4 regions of the Methylobacterium sp. J-001 genome follow, and region 1 is predicted to be linked to each of the others. Evidence: predicted binding sites of a transcription regulator. Region 1 holds the regulator's gene; each other region holds the start of a gene.

Region 1 (4,208 bases):
CCACTGCGCCTCTCGAGCCAGGGCGATACGCTGCAGCTCGATTTCGCCGCCACCGGCCTCAAGCCCGAGACGATCAAGGGCGCGTCCTTCTTCCCCTATTCCGAGACCGCGATCGACAATGCCGCCGCCCAGGTGATGACGGTCGACGCATCCGGCCTGCATCTCACCCTCGCCCGAAGCAATCCGGCTGAGCCGGCACCGGCCGCCCTGCCCGGCGTGCTGACCGTCGAGGAAGCGACGGGCGTCGGTAGCCACCGCCTCGCCTTCGCGTATGGCGACGAGCCGGTGCTGCCGGCTCCGGCGACGGCGTCCGAAACCGCGACTCCGCCGCCGCCCGCCCCTGCCTTCGACGTCCTGACCCTCGCTACCGCGGCAGGGCTCGCCTTCCTCGGCGGCCTGATCCTCAACCTGATGCCCTGCGTCTTCCCGGTCCTATCGATCAAGGTGCTCGGCCTCCTGCGGCATGCGGGCGAGAGTCCCGCCCGCCTGCGGCTGCACGGTCTCGCCTATACGGCCGGCGTGCTGGTCAGTTTCCTCGGGCTGGCCGGCCTGCTGCTCGCCTTGAAGGGCGGCGGGGCGGCGATCGGCTGGGGTTTTCAGCTGCAATCGCCCGCCGTGGTGGCCGGGCTCGCCTACCTGCTCCTGGCCATGGGCCTCAGCCTATCCGGCGTGGTCCATCTCGGCGGCCGGCTCGCCGGCCTTGGCGACGGGCTGGCCCGGCGCTCCGGTCTGAGTGGATCGTTCTTCACGGGCGTGCTTGCGACCCTGGTGGCGACGCCCTGCACGGCGCCGTTCATGGGTTCGGCAGTGGGCTTCGCCCTGACCCAGAGCGCCGGCGTCGCGCTTGCCGTGTTTGCCAGTCTCGGATTGGGCCTCGCCTTACCGTTCCTGGCGCTCACCCTGTGGCCGCCGGCCCTGCGGGCGCTGCCACGTCCGGGCGCGTGGATGGAGACCCTGAAGCAGGTCCTGGCCTTCCCGGTCTACGCTACGGTGGCTTGGCTGGTCTGGGTCCTGGCGCAGCAGGTGGGGCCGCAGGGGCTGCTCGCCGGGCTGTTCGGCCTCGTCCTGGTGGGCTTTGCCGCCTGGGCCTGGGAGCACGGACACGCCGCGGCCCCCCGGGCCGGGCGGATCGCTCAGGGTCTTGCGGTGCTGACGATCCTGGCGGTCGCCGCCCTGACGCTGAGCCTCGGCCACGAGCGAGCCGCTGCCCCCGCCCAGGCTGCCGCCAACGGCGTCGAGCCGTTCACCCAGGCCCGCCTCGATGCCCTGGTGAACGAGCGCCGGCCGGTCTTCGTGAACATGACCGCCGCCTGGTGCATCACCTGCGCGGTCAACGAGACGACATCGCTCTCGACGAAGGCGGTGCGACAAGCGATGGCCGACCGGGGTGTTACCTACCTGAAGGGCGACTGGACCAACCAGAATCCCGAGATCACCCGCCTCCTGGAGAAGCACGGGCGCAGCGGCGTGCCGCTCTACCTGCTTTACGCGGGAAGCGGCGAGCCGCAGGTGCTGCCGCAGATCCTCACCGAGGGGACGGTTCTGTCAGCCCTGGAGACGGTGCCGGCCGCGGGCAAGAGCGCGGCTCTGACCCGCTGAATTGTCCCTGAGCGCAGCTAGGCTTCCAGCGAGAATGTCTCGTCGAAGGCGTAGCCCGAGCCCCGCACCGTGCGGATCGGGTCGGCCTGCCGCGGAGCATTGAGGGCCTTGCGCAGGCGCCCGACATGCACATCCACGGTGCGCTCGTCGATATAGACGTCGTGCCCCCAGACACCATCGAGGAGCTGCTCGCGGGAGAAGACCCGGCCGGGCGCCAGCATCAGAAATTCGAGCAGGCGGAACTCGGTCGGTCCGAGATGAAGCTCCTCGCCGGCGCGGCGGACCCGGTGGCCGGTGCGGTCGAGCTCGATATCGCCGGCTGCCAGCCGGTCCGCGACATGGGCCGGCTTGGCCCGGCGCAGCAGCGCCCGCACCCGAGCGAGCAGCTCAGGGACCGAGAACGGCTTGACGATGTAATCGTCCGCGCCCGTACCGAGGCCGCGGACACGATCGCCCTCTTCGCCCCGGGCGGTGAGCATGATGACCGGCAGCCGCTCGGTCTCGCGCCGGGCCCGGATGCGGCGACACAGCTCGATCCCCGAGAGGCCCGGCAGCATCCAGTCGAGCAGGACGAGATCAGGCGTGCGCTCGGCCAGGAGCAGCTCAGCATCGTCGCCGCGCGCGGCTGAATCCACCAGGAAGCCCTCGGCCTCAAGGTTGTACCGCAGCAGGGTGGTCAGGGCCTCCTCGTCCTCGACGATCAGGACTTGCATGCTCACGTTCGATAACCTGTTCCGTAGACGGCACCGGACGGCTCGTCCGCGTTGGATGGCGCGCGCAGGCAGATGGTGCGACAGACGCCGCGATCCCTCAACCCGCGTGCGCCACTCATCGCATTCTGCCCCCAGGCCGCATCGTGTGCTGCATGGTCCCCGCGTTACGGGGCCGTGGCGGCGGGACCGACCGTCGCGTAGTTCGACGCGTCGTTCTTCGGGCGCTCTCCGGCCAGCGTCTCACCGGTTGCGAGATAGTGGATCGTCTCGGCGATATTGGTGGTGTGGTCTCCGATCCGCTCGACGTTCTTGGCGCAAAACAGGAGATGCGTGCAGAACGAGATATTGCGCGGATCCTCCATCATGTAGGTCAGGAGTTCGCGGAACAGTGAATTGTACAGCGCATCGATCTCCCCGTCCCGCTCCCAGACATCGTAGGCCGCTTTGACGTCACGGCTCGCATAAGCGTCGAGGATATCTTTGAGCTGCGCCTCGGCGAGGTCGCTCATGTGGCGCACGCCGAGGACGATCTTCTGCGCGGGCGCCTGATCCGAGATCGCGACGACGCGTTTGGCGACGTTCTTGGCGAGATCCCCGATCCGCTCCAAGTCGCCGGAAACGCGGATCGCCGAGATGGTCTCGCGTAGGTCGATCGCCAGCGGCTGGCGCCGGGCGATGAGCAGCACCGCCCGCTCCTCGATGTCGCGCTGGAGCGCGTCGAGACGCTTGTCGGCGAGGATCACCGCTTGCGCGAGGGTGTCGTCCCGGCGGACCAGGGCGTCGGTTGCCTCGGCGGCCATCTTCTCGGCCACGCCGCCCATCTCGGAGATCGAGCGGCGCAGGTCATCCAGATCGGTGTCGTAGGAGCTGACGATATGGCCCGGCATGGTGGATCCTTCGATGGCGTCCCGCAAACCTTGATCCGCGAGGTCTGGCGGAAACCCGCTGCTACGATCACGGATACCGCGGCGCGTTCCCCGGTACCCAGTCCCTGTCACAGTCGAGAACATGATGCGGAGAGGTCAGGATCCGCACCCTGAAATCAACACGCATCGACAAGCAGGCAGCCTCCGCCGATGTTCCCGTATCAACGAGGCTTGTTCCGAAGTCGCGCCTGGCGATCTTACGATCAGGCGCGCCTCCTCATCTTGATGGCGGCTCACAGCGCTGCGTATGAGCCGTGTTCAATTGTCGGTCGAATGCTTCAGCCGAAGCGGCCGGTGATGTAGTCCTGGGTGCGCTGCTCCACAGGGTTCATGAACATCCGATTGGTGGGGCCGAATTCGATCAATTCACCCAGATACATGAAGGCGGTGAACTGCGAGATGCGGGCCGCCTGCTGCATATTATGCGTGACGATCACGATGGTGAACTCGTCGCGCAGCTGCTCGATCAGCTCCTCGATGCGCCCCGTGGAAATCGGGTCCAGCGCCGAAGTCGGCTCGTCGAACAGGATCACCTCCGGGCTCTGGGCCACGGTGCGGGCGATGCACAGGCGCTGCTGCTGCCCGCCCGAGAGGCCGGTGCCGGGCTGGCGCAGCTTGTCCTTCACCTCGTCCCAGAGGGCGGACTTGCGCAAAGCCTGCTCCACCCGCCCGTCGAGTTCGGATTTCGGCAGCTTCTCGTAAAGGCGCAGCCCGAAGGCGACGTTGTCGTAGATCGACATCGGGAACGGCGTCGGCTTCTGGAAGACCATGCCGATGCGCGCGCGCAGATCGTTCAGATCGACGGACGGATCCAGCACGTTCTGGCCGTCGAGCAGGATCTGACCCTCCGCCCGCTGCTCGGGGTAGAGGCTGTAGATCCGGTTGAAGCAGCGCAGCAGGGTGGACTTGCCGCAGCCGGACGGTCCGATCAGGGCCGTGACCTGCCGGTCGTGGAAGTTGATGTCCACGT
Region 2 (4,208 bases), on a different contig from region 1:
CCTCTACTGGCTCCCCGCGCCCGGCTCGGGCCTCGCGGCCTTCGGCAACGCCGTGCTCGGCTACGACAATGCCGCCGGTGCCCCGGTCCCGCATCCGGACGGGCTCGGCGATCTCGCCGCCGTCACGACGGGCGCCCGGATCTACGGCTTCCACGCGACCCTCAAGGCGCCGCTGCGCCTCGCCCCGGCGGCCGAGGAGGACGACCTTCTCGCCATGGCCCGGGACCTTGCGGCCGGGCACCCGCCGGTGGCGCTGGGCCCGCTGGTCGTCGCCGCGCTCGGGCCGTTCCTCGCCCTGGTGCCCGAAGCCCCGCCGCCGGAACTCGGGCTGCTCGCCGCCGAATGCGTCGCCGCCCTCGACCCGCTGCGGTCACCGCTCTCGGAGGCCGAGCGCGCCAAGCGTCGCCCCGAGCGCCTCGATCCCCGCGGCCGCGCGCTGCTGGCCCGCTGGGGTTACCCGTATGTCTTCGAAGCCTTCCGGTTCCACATGACGCTGACCGACGCCCTGCCGGAGCCCGACCGCGCCGCCTGGCTCAGACGCCTGACCGAAGCCTACGCGGCCTCGAGGCCGGCGCCCGCGGTGATCGATGCCGTGTACCTCCTGTCCCAGGACGGGTCCGAGCCGTTCCGGCTCCTCGCGCGCCTGCCCTTCGGGGGCGACCATGGCTGAGCCGCATCTCGGCCTCGCTCCCGCAATCGATCCGAGCGCCCGGATCGTCGAGTGCCATCTCGGCCGCTACACCGAGATCGGCCCGCGCACGCGCCTGACCGAAAGCGTCCTCGACGATTATTCCTACATCGCCCAGGATGGCGAGGTGATCTACACCACCATCGGCAAGTTCTGCTCGATTGCCGCCAGCGTGCGGATCAACCCGGGCAACCACCCGATGGAGCGCGCAAGCCAAGCGCATTTTACCTACCGCGCCCATGCCTACTGGCCCGAGGAGGCGGATGAGGATGCCTTCTTCGCGCGCCGCCGGGCGAGCCCGGTGACCATCGGCCATGACGTCTGGATCGGCCACGGCGTGGTGGTCCTGCCAGGCCGAACCATCGGCACCGGCGCGGTGGTGGGGGCGGGGGCGATCGTCACGCGGGATGTCCCGGCCTACACGATCGTCGTCGGCAATCCGGCCCGGCCGGTGCGCCGCCGCTTTCCCGAGCCGATCGCCGAGCGGCTGGAGCGTCTCGCCTGGTGGGATTGGGACCACGAGCGCCTGCGCCGGGCGCTTCCGGACTTCCGCGCGCTTCGCATCGAAGAATTTCTGGAGCGGTACGCGAGCTGGGCGGGAGCGTAGCGCTCCGCCATGTCGAGCGTACGCCAAGGCGACGCACGGTCTGTCCTCGAGGCGGAACGCGCGAGCGGCAGCGGACTTAGAAAACCCGTCTCAGGCTTCGGCTGATCGTTCCCATCCGTGCATCTTCCGGAGCGATCGGGAGCCGATCATCCAGGGGTTCGATGCGAGCCACGCCCAAGATCAGGACGCTCCGACATCAGCATCCTCCTAAGCGCGCATTGATCGCGCGTTGATCGCGGCGGTGTCCGCGATCTGCCGGAATGCCACGAGGGATGCGTCGCGGACCGTCCAAACATGCGCGAAATCCGCTTCGCCGGGAACGCCGGACGGGCTGGAAATGCGATAGAGGCCGGTCGTGATGACGGTTTCGCCGTCGGCCATGAATGTCTTCGGATGTGTTTCGTAGGCGCTGAAATGCGCCTTCACGGATGGAAAGAAGCGACCGATGACGTCGTCCCGCCCACGATAGATCCCGCCCGCAGGAAAGCTCTCCAGCACCCGCCATTCGATGTCCGGCGACAACAGATCGGGATTTCCGGTCCGGTACCAGTCCTGCACGATTCTCAGTGCGCCGCTGTCCATCGTCATCTCCAGTCTTGCCGTCGATGGCTTCCGCAGCGGAAGCCTGACAGCACGCGGGACGCGTCCTGTTCTTCGACTTGCTGAATGAGAGACAGGATAGGTATCGTGCCGTCCTGCGCAAGAACGCACATGAACAGCAGATAGTGTCGATAAGGATACCACTATGGCGCGCACTCGTCATTCGCGTCTGGATTGCGGGCCCGGCTGCCCGGTCGAAGCGACACTTCAGTTGATCGACGGAAAATGGAAGGGCGTGATCCTCTTTCATTTGCTGGCGGGTCCGATGCGCTTCGGTGCGTTGCGACGGATCTTGCAAAACTGCACGCAGCGGATGCTCACCAACCAGCTACGGGATTTGGAGGCGGACGGGCTCGTCGATCGGACAATCTATCCTCAGGTCCCGCCCAAGGTTGAGTACAGCCTGACCGCCCGCGGCCGGACGCTCGGGCCCGTGATCATGGCGCTCAAGACTTGGGGTGAAACCCACGGGGTTGCGTCGGTACCGGACGCCGCCTGAGGGGACGCGGGCGCGAGGTCCCTGCGGGGCTCCGTGGACAGCGCCGACACAGATGCAGCGTTTGGCTGCGCAAGCCCCGTCGGACCGTCGCGACGGAAGACGCCGTCGCGCCGCCGGTTGTCCAGGCGCCACGACACCAGATTTGTGCGCCGACTAAATAAAAGGAATTGTATTCGTCATCCAATTGTCGCCGAAGAGGCGTTTAGCTGCGCCCATTCCGCAGCGGACCGATATTTATGCTCGTCGTCGAAGACCTGACACGTCAATACAGCGGCCGCCGTGCCGTCGACGGCGTTTCACTGAAGATCGAGCGGGGCAGCTTCGTCGGCGTCATCGGTCGGTCCGGAGCCGGCAAATCGACCTTGTTGCGTCTGATCAACCGCCTGGCCGACCCGAGTTCCGGACGCATCCTCTATGACGGGCGCGATGTCACCGGCCTGACGGGCCGGCCCCTGCGGGAATGGCGCACCCGCTGCGCCATGATCTTCCAGCAATTCAACTTGGTCGGCCGCCTCGACGTGATGACCAACGTGCTGATGGGCCGCCTCAGCCACGTGCCGACCCACCGCGCCCTGCTCCGGATGTGGTCGGACGAGGACCGGGCCATGGCGCTCGCCGCCCTGGAAAGCTTCGATATGGGCGAATTCGCCGGCCAGCGGGCCGATGGCCTGTCGGGCGGGCAACAGCAGCGCGTCGCCATCGCCCGCGCGCTCGTGCAGGAGCCCGAGATCCTGCTGGCCGACGAGCCGGTGGCCTCACTGGACCCGCGCAACACCCGCCTGGTGATGGATGCCCTGGCCGCCGTGAACCGGCGCTACGGCATCACCGTGCTGTGCAACCTGCACTCCCTGGACCTCGCCCGCGCCTATTGCGACCGCCTCGTCGGGCTCGCCGCCGGCCGGGTGGTGTTCGAGGGCGGCCCGTTCGACCTCACCGAGGACGTGGCGCGCCGCCTCTACGGTCTGGAGGCCGGTGAGGTGCTCGACGATTCCGCGGCGCGCGAGGCGGAGCAGCGGGCCGCCATGCCAGGGCTGCCCGGCCTCGTGCCGGCTCAGCCCATCCGCGAGGCTGCCATCGGCGTCTGAGCCATTGGCGCCGGTCACCGGTGCACTGTGCTTGAGGCTCCCAACAACAACGGACGGAAACGCCTGACCGGATCGGATGCGCCGAGCGCGCGGCCGGCCAATTCCGCGCCCGAGACCACTTTGAGGACCACACGATGATCACCCGACGCACCCTTGCCGCCGCCGCGGCGGCGTTCACCCTCCTCGGCCTGCCGGCCACGGCCCAGGACTGGAAGGCCAAGTATCCCGAGCTAACCCTGGCGGTCATCCCGATGGAGAACGCCAGCGGCACCAACGACCGCTATGCCCCCCTGGCGGATTACCTGACCAAGACGATCGGCGTGCCGGTGAAGCTGCGGGTCGCCAGCGACTACGCTGCCGTGATCGAGGGCCAGCGGGCCGGCAACATCCAGATCGCGTTCTACGGCGCCGTCTCGTTCTCCCGGGCCGTGATGACCGGCGTGAAGATCGAGCCGCTCGTGAACCCGCAGCACGAGACCGGCGCCTCGGGCTATTACTCGGTGCTCTACGTGCTGGCCTCCAGCCCGTACAAAAGCGTCGATGACCTCAAGGGCAAGAACCTCGCCCTCGTCGACCCGAACTCCACCTCAGGCAACCAGGCGCCGCGCTTCTTCCTGAAGCGGGCCGGCTACGACGTGGACAAGCATTTCGGCAAGGTCCTCTTCGCCGGCAGTCACGAGAACGCCGTGCTGGCGCTGACCCAGGGGACCGTCGATGCCGCCGCCAACC
Region 3 (4,208 bases), on a different contig from region 1:
TGACGTTCCCGAAATATCCGGCGGCGGAATACAGGTCGATGCGGCTCCAGTAGCTCAGCGGGCTGCCGTAGAAGGCGGCGAGCGCGTTGGTCTCGGTGTTGACCACGATCTGGTTGATCGTCTCGGTCGCAAGCTGGCCGTAGAGGCCGCCGTTCGGCGCGAGCGTGCGGGCGGCCGAAGTCGATCCGCCGTAGAGGGGCGCGAGCAGGATCGAGGCGTCCGGCCCGCCCGCGGGGGCGGCCTCGCGCGGGGCCTGGGCGAAGGTGAGGGTCGGCAGGCCGTAGGTCAGGCGGGCCTGGTAGGCGGCCTGGTTGGCGGCAGAGGGGACATAGGGATTGCCGGCCATGTTGGCGGCGCTGCCGGCGCAGGCCGCGACGGTGTTGCCGCACTGGGCGGCGAGGTAGGCCTGAAGCTGGCCCTGGGCCTGGACGAACTGGCTCGGCATGTTGATCGCCCGCCCGGTCATCGCCGCGTTGTTGATGTAGGCCGGGTTGGTGAAGGCTTGCGCGAGGTCGTAGGCGGCGAGCGCGCGGCTGCCGATCACGTCGAGCGGGTAGTGCACGCCGAGGACGATACGGCTCTCGCCGTACTCGGACGCGCGCAGCAGCAGGCTCTGGTATTGCTGCGGCACCAGCATCGCCAGCAGATAGCCGCTCGTATACGCGTAGGTGGTGTGCCCGCTCGGGAAGGACGGGTTGGTGGCGATGCCGTTGAGCGCCGTCGGGTCGAAGGCATTGAAGCGGCTCGGCGCGACCTGAACGGGCCGGGAGGATCCATAGACGTCCTGGCCGGCTTGCGTGTTCGTGACGCCGTAGCCGAGGTCGTAGACGCTGTTGATGGTGTTGGGCAGGCCGTTGGCTCTGGGCAGGCTATAGCCCGCCGGCGCAACGGCGGGTGTCGCCACGTAGTTGGCCGGTGTCACGCTCGGGTTGTTGGCCGCGCCGTTGGCAAAGTAGTTCTTGGCGACGCCCAGGTTGTTGCCCGTGAACGTGTTGGCATCGACCAGCAGATTGATCACGCTGCCGAGCGCGCCGTTGGTGCCCTGGGCGAGGCCACGCTGGAAGATCGGCCCGAGCTGCGGGCCGAGACCGCCGATGCGCTGCTGCGGGACGCGGCCGTTGATCGGATTCTGGCCGGGGAGGCCGCCGCCGATATTGGCGGCAACGCCATAAGAGCCGAGCCCTACCGAGGACAGGTTGTTGCTGGCCGACGCCAGGAGGTTCTTGTCGCTGATCGCCAATTGCTGCCGGGCGAGCCCGGCGCCGTTATTCAGCACGGCTGTCTGCGCCAGGTTCAAGTCCAGCGTCGCCTGCCCGGCCGCCGTCGCATTGAGCGACAGGAACGGGGCCAGCAGATTGAGGACGTTGACATCCGATGCAGTCGTGTTGGCGGTCTGCGCCTGCACACCCGAACTATATGCAGCGACCATCAAGGTCGCGATCGAGACCCCGTAGCAAAGTTTCATTCCCGGCCCCCAAGCCTGCGGCCATTCGGCCTGCGGCGGGTGATTTAGCGGAAACGACACGGTCGCATGCGTCATAATGAAGTCATAATAACTTGAATCGTCAATTGTATCCCACTTGCAACAGATCCATATCTTAGCCGGCACAAATCTGTTGTGACTCTTACCGGCAATACCCTAAGCATCGATCTGAAATCCGGCCAAAAAATCTTCCCGCGCGGCGCCTGGCGCAACGCGAATCCTTCGTTTCAGGCTCGCACGATCCGCGGTTGGATGTCTGATTTCGGCACACGGACTGGCCGGCGCCCGATCAGTAAATACCTGGGCCCAAGGCTTTGGGAAGACGGACTAGACCTCGTCCCAATTAATATCTTCGGATCATTTGCAGAAGACGAACGAATATAATGCTTCGTCGAATCCGACCTGTAAAACGTCACTGAACCGTCATCCCGCAATCCTAATCCCGCCTCGCTTCCGAAGACGAGTCAACGCGAGGGCCCATGTCCGATTCCGCCGTAATGTCGCCGCCCATAACGAGAGTCAGGCCCGAAGGCAGTCCGCGCCTCGAATCCGGGACGCCGATGGCCGGCGTGATCGCCTTCCTGTCGGTGCTGGTGGCCGGCCTCGGCTACGCGGTGGTGAGCCTCGTCACCGACATGAACGCGGTCGGCGAAGCGCCCCTGGCCTACGGAGCCTTCGCGCTGCTCGGGCTGGCCCTTCTGATCGCCCTCGCCTTCGAGTTCGTGAACGGATTCCACGACACCGCCAACGCCGTGGCGACGGTGATCTACACCCATTCGATGCCGCCGCTGGTGGCGGTGGTCTGGTCGGGTTTCTTCAACTTCCTGGGGGTGATGCTGTCCTCCGGCGCGGTGGCCTACGCCATCGTCACCCTGCTGCCGGTGGAGCTGATCCTGCATGTCGGCTCGGGGGCCGGCTACGCGATGATCTTCGCGCTGCTGCTCGCCGCCATCATCTGGAATCTCGGGACCTGGGCCTTCGGCCTGCCCAATTCCTCGTCGCACGCGCTGATCGGCTCGGTGATCGGCGTCGGCCTCGCCAACCAGCTGATGAACGGCGGCACCCGCACCGCCGGGGTGGATTGGAACCAGGTGCTCAACGTCTTCAAGGCCCTGCTGTTCTCGCCCGTCTGCGGCTTCGTGCTCGCGGCGCTGCTGCTGCTCGCGCTGAAATTCGCGGTGCGGCGCAAGGACCTCTACGAGGCCCCCCAGAGCGAGGCGCCGCCGCCGGTGTGGATCCGCGGCATCCTGATCCTGACCTGCACCCTGGTGTCGTTCTTCCACGGCGGCAATGACGGGCAGAAGGGCATGGGCCTGATCATGCTGATCCTGATCGGCGCCGCCCCGACGGCCTACGCGCTCAACCGGACCATGTCGGATTCCACGACCCCGGCCTTCATCCAGACCTCGATGGCGGCGAGCCAAGTCTTCTCCACCCGGGCCGGCGAGACGGCCCTGCCGGAAGTTGCGCAGGCCCGCGACACGGTGACGGACGCGCTGAAGTCCAAGGATCTGAACAAGCCGCCGGTCTACGCCGCGCTCGCCGCGCTCTCGACCGGCATCGCCACCAGCGTGAAGAACTACGGCGCGATCCGCACGGTGCCGGCCGCCCAGACGGAGAACATGCGCAGCGACATGTACCTCGCCGCCGACGCGGTGCGGCTGCTGCCGGCCGCCGGGGCCGATCTGTCGGAGGCCGAGAAGGCGACCCTGAAGAGCTATACCGGGCTGCTCAACGACGGCACCCGCTATATTCCGGGCTGGGTGAAGGTCTGCGTCGCGCTGGCGCTCGGCCTCGGCACGATGGTGGGCTGGAAGCGCATCGTCGTGACGGTGGGCGAGCGGATCGGCAAGACCCACCTCACCTACGCCCAGGGCGCGTCGGCCGAGATCGTCGCCGCGGGCACGATCGGGCTCGCCGAGTTGTACGGCCTGCCGGTCTCGACCACGCATATCCTGTCGTCGGGCGTCGCCGGCACGATGGCGGCCAACGGCTCGGGCCTGCAGATGGCCACGGTGCGCAACATGGCGCTCGCCTGGGTGCTGACCCTGCCGGCCGCCATCACCCTGGCGGCGGTGCTGTTCTACATCCTGCGCTACGTGTTCTGACGCGGCAATCCCGCCCCCCGGGCGGGCGTTCAGACAGGCAGGGCCGTTTCCGCGATCGGCGGAAGCGGCCCTGTCGCTTTCAGTCCCGGCTATTCGGGACGTCTCAGGGGCGCGCCATGGCGCGCACATAGGCCAGACAGGTCCGGCGTGCGGCGACGGTCTCGATCGCCATGAAGGCCGTCACGAGGTCCGCCGCCTGGACCACGATCTCACTCGGTTCCGGCTCATCCGGGAAGAATGCGGCGACCGGCAGGTGGAGCGTATCGGCGATGCGGTCCAGGATCGCCGCGGAGCGGTCCATCTCGGAAAGCCCATGGACAGGCCGGGTCATGGCGCAGGCCATCGCTCAACCGACCTGGTTGCCGAGCTGGATCGCCCGGGCAATCTCGGAGCGCCGCGCGGCGTAGCCCGGAGCGACCATCGGATAATCGGCGGGCAGGCCGAACTTGGCCCGGTAGCGCTCGGGCGTCAGGCCGTTGGCGGTGAGGTGGCGCTTGAGCGTTTTGTACGACCGGCCGTCGATGAAGCTGATCAGGCCGTCTTGACCGATCGAGGCCTCGATCTGTGCGGCGGACGGGCCGTTCCAGGCCGTGGCGGATCCGGCCGGGTTCTTGTGA
Region 4 (4,208 bases), on a different contig from region 1:
GATCGGCTCCTGCGCCCAGGTGGGCAAGAACTGTCACATCTCAGGAGGCGCCGGCATCGCCGGCGTGCTCGAGCCGCTCCAGGCCAACCCGGTGATCATCGAGGACGATTGCTTCATCGGCGCCCGCGCCGAGGTGGCCGAGGGCGTCATCGTCGGCCAGGGCAGCGTGCTGTCCATGGGCGTCTATATCGGCGCCTCGACCAAGATCGTCGACCGCACCACCGGCGAGGTCATGTACGGCCGCGTGCCGCCCTACTCCGTGGTGGTCTCGGGCACGATGCCCGGCAAGGCGCTGCCGGACGGCACCCCGGGCCCCGGCCTGTACTGCGCGGTGATCGTCAAGCGCGTCGATGCCGGCACCCGCTCGAAGACCGCCATCAACGAGCTGCTGCGCACGTAAGCGTGGAAGGGGAGGGTGGCCCGGTGGAGACGACGCGGCATCTAGACCTGACCGTAGCGGGCCGGCCGGTGCCGACCCTCTGCGACGTGATCGGTACGGGGCGCGATGCGCTCCTGCTGCCGGCCCTGTCGACGATCTCGGACCGGGGCGAGATGCGCGATCTCGCCCGCGCCCTCGGTTCGGAGTACCGCTGCCTGGTGCCGGACTGGCCGGGCTTCGGCGCCCGGCCGCGGACCCGCCTCCCCCTCGGTCCGGACACCCTGCACGCCTTCCTGGATGCGCTGCTCGCCGCCGCCCCCGGCCCCTACGCGCTCGGCGTCGCGGCCGGCCACGGAGCCGGCTACTTGGTCGCCGCAGCGCGCAGGCACCCGCGGGCATTCGAGCGGTTGGTTCTGGTCGCGCCGACTTGGCGCGGGCCGCTGCCCACCGCGATGCCGAGCCGCGCGCACTGGTTCCCCCGCATCCGCCGGGCCGTGGAGGCGCCGATCCTCGGCGATGCCCTCTACCGGCTCAACATCAGTCCGCCGATCATCGGTCGGATGATGCGCGCTCATGTCTACGCGGACCCGGCCCACGTCACACCGGACGTGATCCGCGCCAAGCACGCGGTCACCCGCCAGCAGAACGGCCGGTTCGGCACCGCCGCCTTCGTCACCGGTGGCCTCGACCCCGTGGCCGACCGCACCGCCTTCCTGGACCTGTTCGGCGGCGTCCTGCCGCCGACCCTGGTGCTGCGCCCCGAGAAGGCCCCGCGCCGCTCCGGCGCCGAGATGGACGCGCTGATCGCCCAAGGCCAGGTCACGAGCGTCGCGATCCCTGGGGCGCTCAGCCCGCACGAGGAGTTCCCCACCGCGGTGGCGGCCGCGATCCGGGTGGTTTAGCCGGCAAATTTCTGGATCCGCAAAAGGTCCGGGACCTTTTGCGGATCCAGGGCGGAGCCCTGGCCTCATCAGGGCTCCGCCTTCGGGAACCCATGTTCCGGCGGCATCGTGATCACGCCCCGATGGTAGGGGAAGCGGGCGCGCTGGAGCGGGTCCGGCCCTGTGAAGATCAGCCGCGTCCGGAACGACACCGGGCTGACGCACAAGAGATAGCCCCGCAGGACCTTGTCGTCGGGCACGAACAGGGCGGTCGTCAGATACCGGCTCTCCGCCCGGACCCAAGCGGGCATTCGCAAACCCCAGCGCCGCGCCAGATGCTCCCCGGCCCCGCCCAGGAACGCATCGGCCTCCGGAAGCCCGAGCAAACCCGGCTCATCGGCGATGAACCCCGCCTGCCGCGTGACGTCGCCGTCGGCGGCGTAGAAGGCGTCGAGGAAGTCGCGCAGATGGTGCTCCCAATCCCTGTCCTCCCGCGCCCGCGCGACGACTTCCGCCAGGGAATGCGGTCTCATGGCACCGACTTGATGACCGCAGGAAACCGAGTTCGCACCTCCGGCGACGGGTCCTCGCCATAGATCGAGCGATAGAGGCGCTCGAGCGCCTGCACATCGCTTAAGCCCAGGTGAGCCGCGAGGGCGCGCGCGTCGTTCAGGTCTCGGTCTCCGCGGTCGAGGCTCTGCAAGGCGTGCAACTTCATCGCCAGGAGGTAGGGAGGGCTAGCCAGGACGGTCCGAAGTCCTGGTGTCCCACCGGTGGGATACGTGCCGGACACGGCGAACAGGGTTTCGTCCTCCTCAAGCGGGGTGAACATGCCGACGGCATCGTTGAGCCAGTCCGCCTCCAGCCCCATCCGCGCGGCGACCCGGATCACCGAAGGCGCGAGCACCGCCTCGTCGTAGCCGGCCCGCACAACCGCATCGACATCCTCAGTGGCGCGTCGCCATGCGAATTGCAGCATCAGCGCGCCGCCGCCATAGACGGCGAGTTCGACGAAGCGCCCATGCTCAGCGAGGTCGGCACCGAGCGCTTCGAAGGCCTCCAGGAGGCGGGCGCGATCGAGGGGCTGGGCCATGCGGTCGGGAAGCCGGAAGGAAACGCCATAGCGTTCGCGCGGCGGGCAGCCCGGGTCAACCGTCTGTCATCCGTCACGGGAGCCCCTGGACAGGATCGGAGGCCTGTGCGCGGACTGAACCGTCCGGCCAAGCCGTTCGTTTGTCTGCGGGTGCGGCCCGCCTCGTCCTCGCCCCTTCGCCCGAACCGCTACGGATCCGATGCTGCGCACCCTCTCCCTGCCGGCCCTCGCCGTCCTGATCGCCGCGACTCCGGTTCGCGCCGAGGACACGCCCCACCCCGCACCGGCGAACCCGCAAGCGGCGCCATCGTTGGGGGCCGACACGCTCAAGCCCGGCAAGCCGGCGGTGAAACCCTATCTGGCCGAGACGGCGGGCCCCGATGCGATCCAGATCCTGCCACCACCACCGGCCCACGATGCGCCCCTCGACAAGGCCGACCGGGCGGCCTTCGTCGGCACCCGCGCCCTGAAGGGCAGCGCCCGCTGGGAGATCGCCGCCAACGACGTGTCGGAGGGTGCGTCCGCGGTGCTCGACAATTTCGCCTGCGTGCTCGGCACCCGGATCGACCAGACCCGGGTGCCGGCGGTGCTCCACCTCCTGGAACGCACCCGGCTCGACCTCGCCCGGGCGACGCGGGGGCCGAAGGTGCATTACCGCCGGCTTCGCCCGTTCGTGGGCAACGAGGCGCCGATCTGCGTGCAGCGGACCCAGGCGCTCACCGACAGCTTCAGCTACCCGTCCGGGCACGCCACCCAGGGCTGGGCCTACGCGCTGATCCTGGCCTCCCTGGTACCCGAGAAAGCCACCGCGATCCTGGCCCGGGGCCGGGCCTACGGCGAGAGCCGTGTCGTCTGCGGCGTGCACTGGCTCAGCGACGTCGCGGCCGGGCGGATCACCGGCTCCTCGGTCCTCGCCACGCTGATGGGCGATCCAGGCTTCCGGGCCGATCTGGACAAGGCCCGGACCGAGCTGCGAGGCGCCCTCTCCGCAGGCGGTGCAGCACCCGACCAGGCTGTTTGCACCCGCGAAGCGGAGGCCCTGCGCGAGCCTCCACTAGAGTTTTGAATACGAATAATGTCAGATTTGAAGACTTCTAAGTGTGTGATTTAAAACACGTTTTCCGCTTGATCGAGAGCCCGTGAACGGTTGATCCTGTGATTGAAGCGCCAAGGAACGGCGCATCTCAGGGTTCCACGTCCATGCGTTCCACCCGCCTCGGGTTACTTGTCACCGCCACGGCTCTGGCCACCGCCGCCGTCACGTCCCAGGCCGCTGCGCAGGGTGCCGTGCAGCTCAACGAGATCTCCGTGGAGGCCACCCGACCCGCCTCCACGGTCCCGGCCGGAGCCAGCTTCGGGGGCGCCAATGTCAGCGGCGGCGACGGCAACAGCGCGGCCACCAGCGGCGGCGGCGGCGGCCCCTCCGGGATCACCGGCTACGTCGCGCGCGTGAGCCCCACCGCGACCAAGACCAACACACCGCTGATCGAAACTCCGCAATCGGTCTCGGTTGTCACCCGTGAGCAGCTCAACGACCGCAACGTGCAGAGCCTGAACCAGGCGCTGGCCTACACGCCGGGCGTGTCGAGCAACGTCTTCGGCTTCGACCCCCGCGCGGACTCGTTCTACATCCGCGGCTTCGCCGAGACCTACGATGGTATCTTCCGCGACGGCCTGCGCCAGACGGGCGTCGGCTTCGCTGTCCCCCGCATCGAGCCCTACGGCGCCGAGGCGCTGACCATCCTGCGGGGGCCGGCCTCCGGGCTCTACGGCCTCGGCTCTCCCGGCGGCATCGTCGACGTGACCAGCAAGCGCCCGGTCTTCGCCCAGTTCGGTGAGGCGTGGTTCCAGGGTG

Evidence for each region. The regulator PhoB, encoded in region 1, activates phosphate uptake and scavenging genes when phosphate is short. The targets are predictions, from matches to a motif close to TGTCATNNANCTGTCAT.
Region 2: phnC (phosphonate ABC transporter ATP-binding protein) is a predicted target of PhoB. The motif match lies at 2,569-2,585, and genes of this name have one in related genera.
Region 3: MKK65_RS28460 (inorganic phosphate transporter) is a predicted target of PhoB. The motif match lies at 1,894-1,910, and genes of this name have one in related genera.
Region 4: MKK65_RS16700 (acid phosphatase) is a predicted target of PhoB. The motif match lies at 2,407-2,423, and genes of this name have one in related genera.

The regions. Positions count from the first base shown of each region.
Region 1 is NZ_JAKSYN010000115.1:73,246-77,453, reverse strand. It holds gene MKK65_RS12820 (protein-disulfide reductase DsbD family protein) at 1-1,599, shown strand, start outside; gene phoB (phosphate regulon transcriptional regulator PhoB) at 1,617-2,312, opposite strand; gene phoU (phosphate signaling complex protein PhoU) at 2,477-3,199, opposite strand; gene pstB (phosphate ABC transporter ATP-binding protein PstB) at 3,517-4,208, opposite strand, start outside.
Region 2 is NZ_JAKSYN010000214.1:11,227-15,434, reverse strand. It holds gene MKK65_RS28445 (DUF1045 domain-containing protein) at 1-670, shown strand, start outside; gene MKK65_RS28440 (chloramphenicol acetyltransferase) at 663-1,295, shown strand; gene MKK65_RS28435 (nuclear transport factor 2 family protein) at 1,503-1,877, opposite strand; gene MKK65_RS28430 (winged helix-turn-helix transcriptional regulator) at 2,041-2,394, shown strand; gene phnC (phosphonate ABC transporter ATP-binding protein) at 2,631-3,479, shown strand; gene phnD (phosphonate ABC transporter substrate-binding protein) at 3,614-4,208, shown strand, end outside.
Region 3 is NZ_JAKSYN010000214.1:18,506-22,713, forward strand. It holds gene MKK65_RS28455 (autotransporter domain-containing protein) at 1-1,429, opposite strand, end outside; gene MKK65_RS28460 (inorganic phosphate transporter) at 1,963-3,591, shown strand; gene MKK65_RS28465 (hypothetical protein) at 3,695-3,922, opposite strand; gene MKK65_RS28470 (MucR family transcriptional regulator) at 3,938-4,208, opposite strand, start outside.
Region 4 is NZ_JAKSYN010000135.1:91,650-95,857, forward strand. It holds gene dapD (2,3,4,5-tetrahydropyridine-2,6-dicarboxylate N-succinyltransferase) at 1-400, shown strand, start outside; gene MKK65_RS16685 (alpha/beta fold hydrolase) at 424-1,281, shown strand; gene MKK65_RS16690 (hypothetical protein) at 1,350-1,793, opposite strand; gene MKK65_RS16695 (hypothetical protein) at 1,790-2,353, opposite strand; gene MKK65_RS16700 (acid phosphatase) at 2,553-3,419, shown strand; gene MKK65_RS16705 (TonB-dependent siderophore receptor) at 3,554-4,208, shown strand, end outside.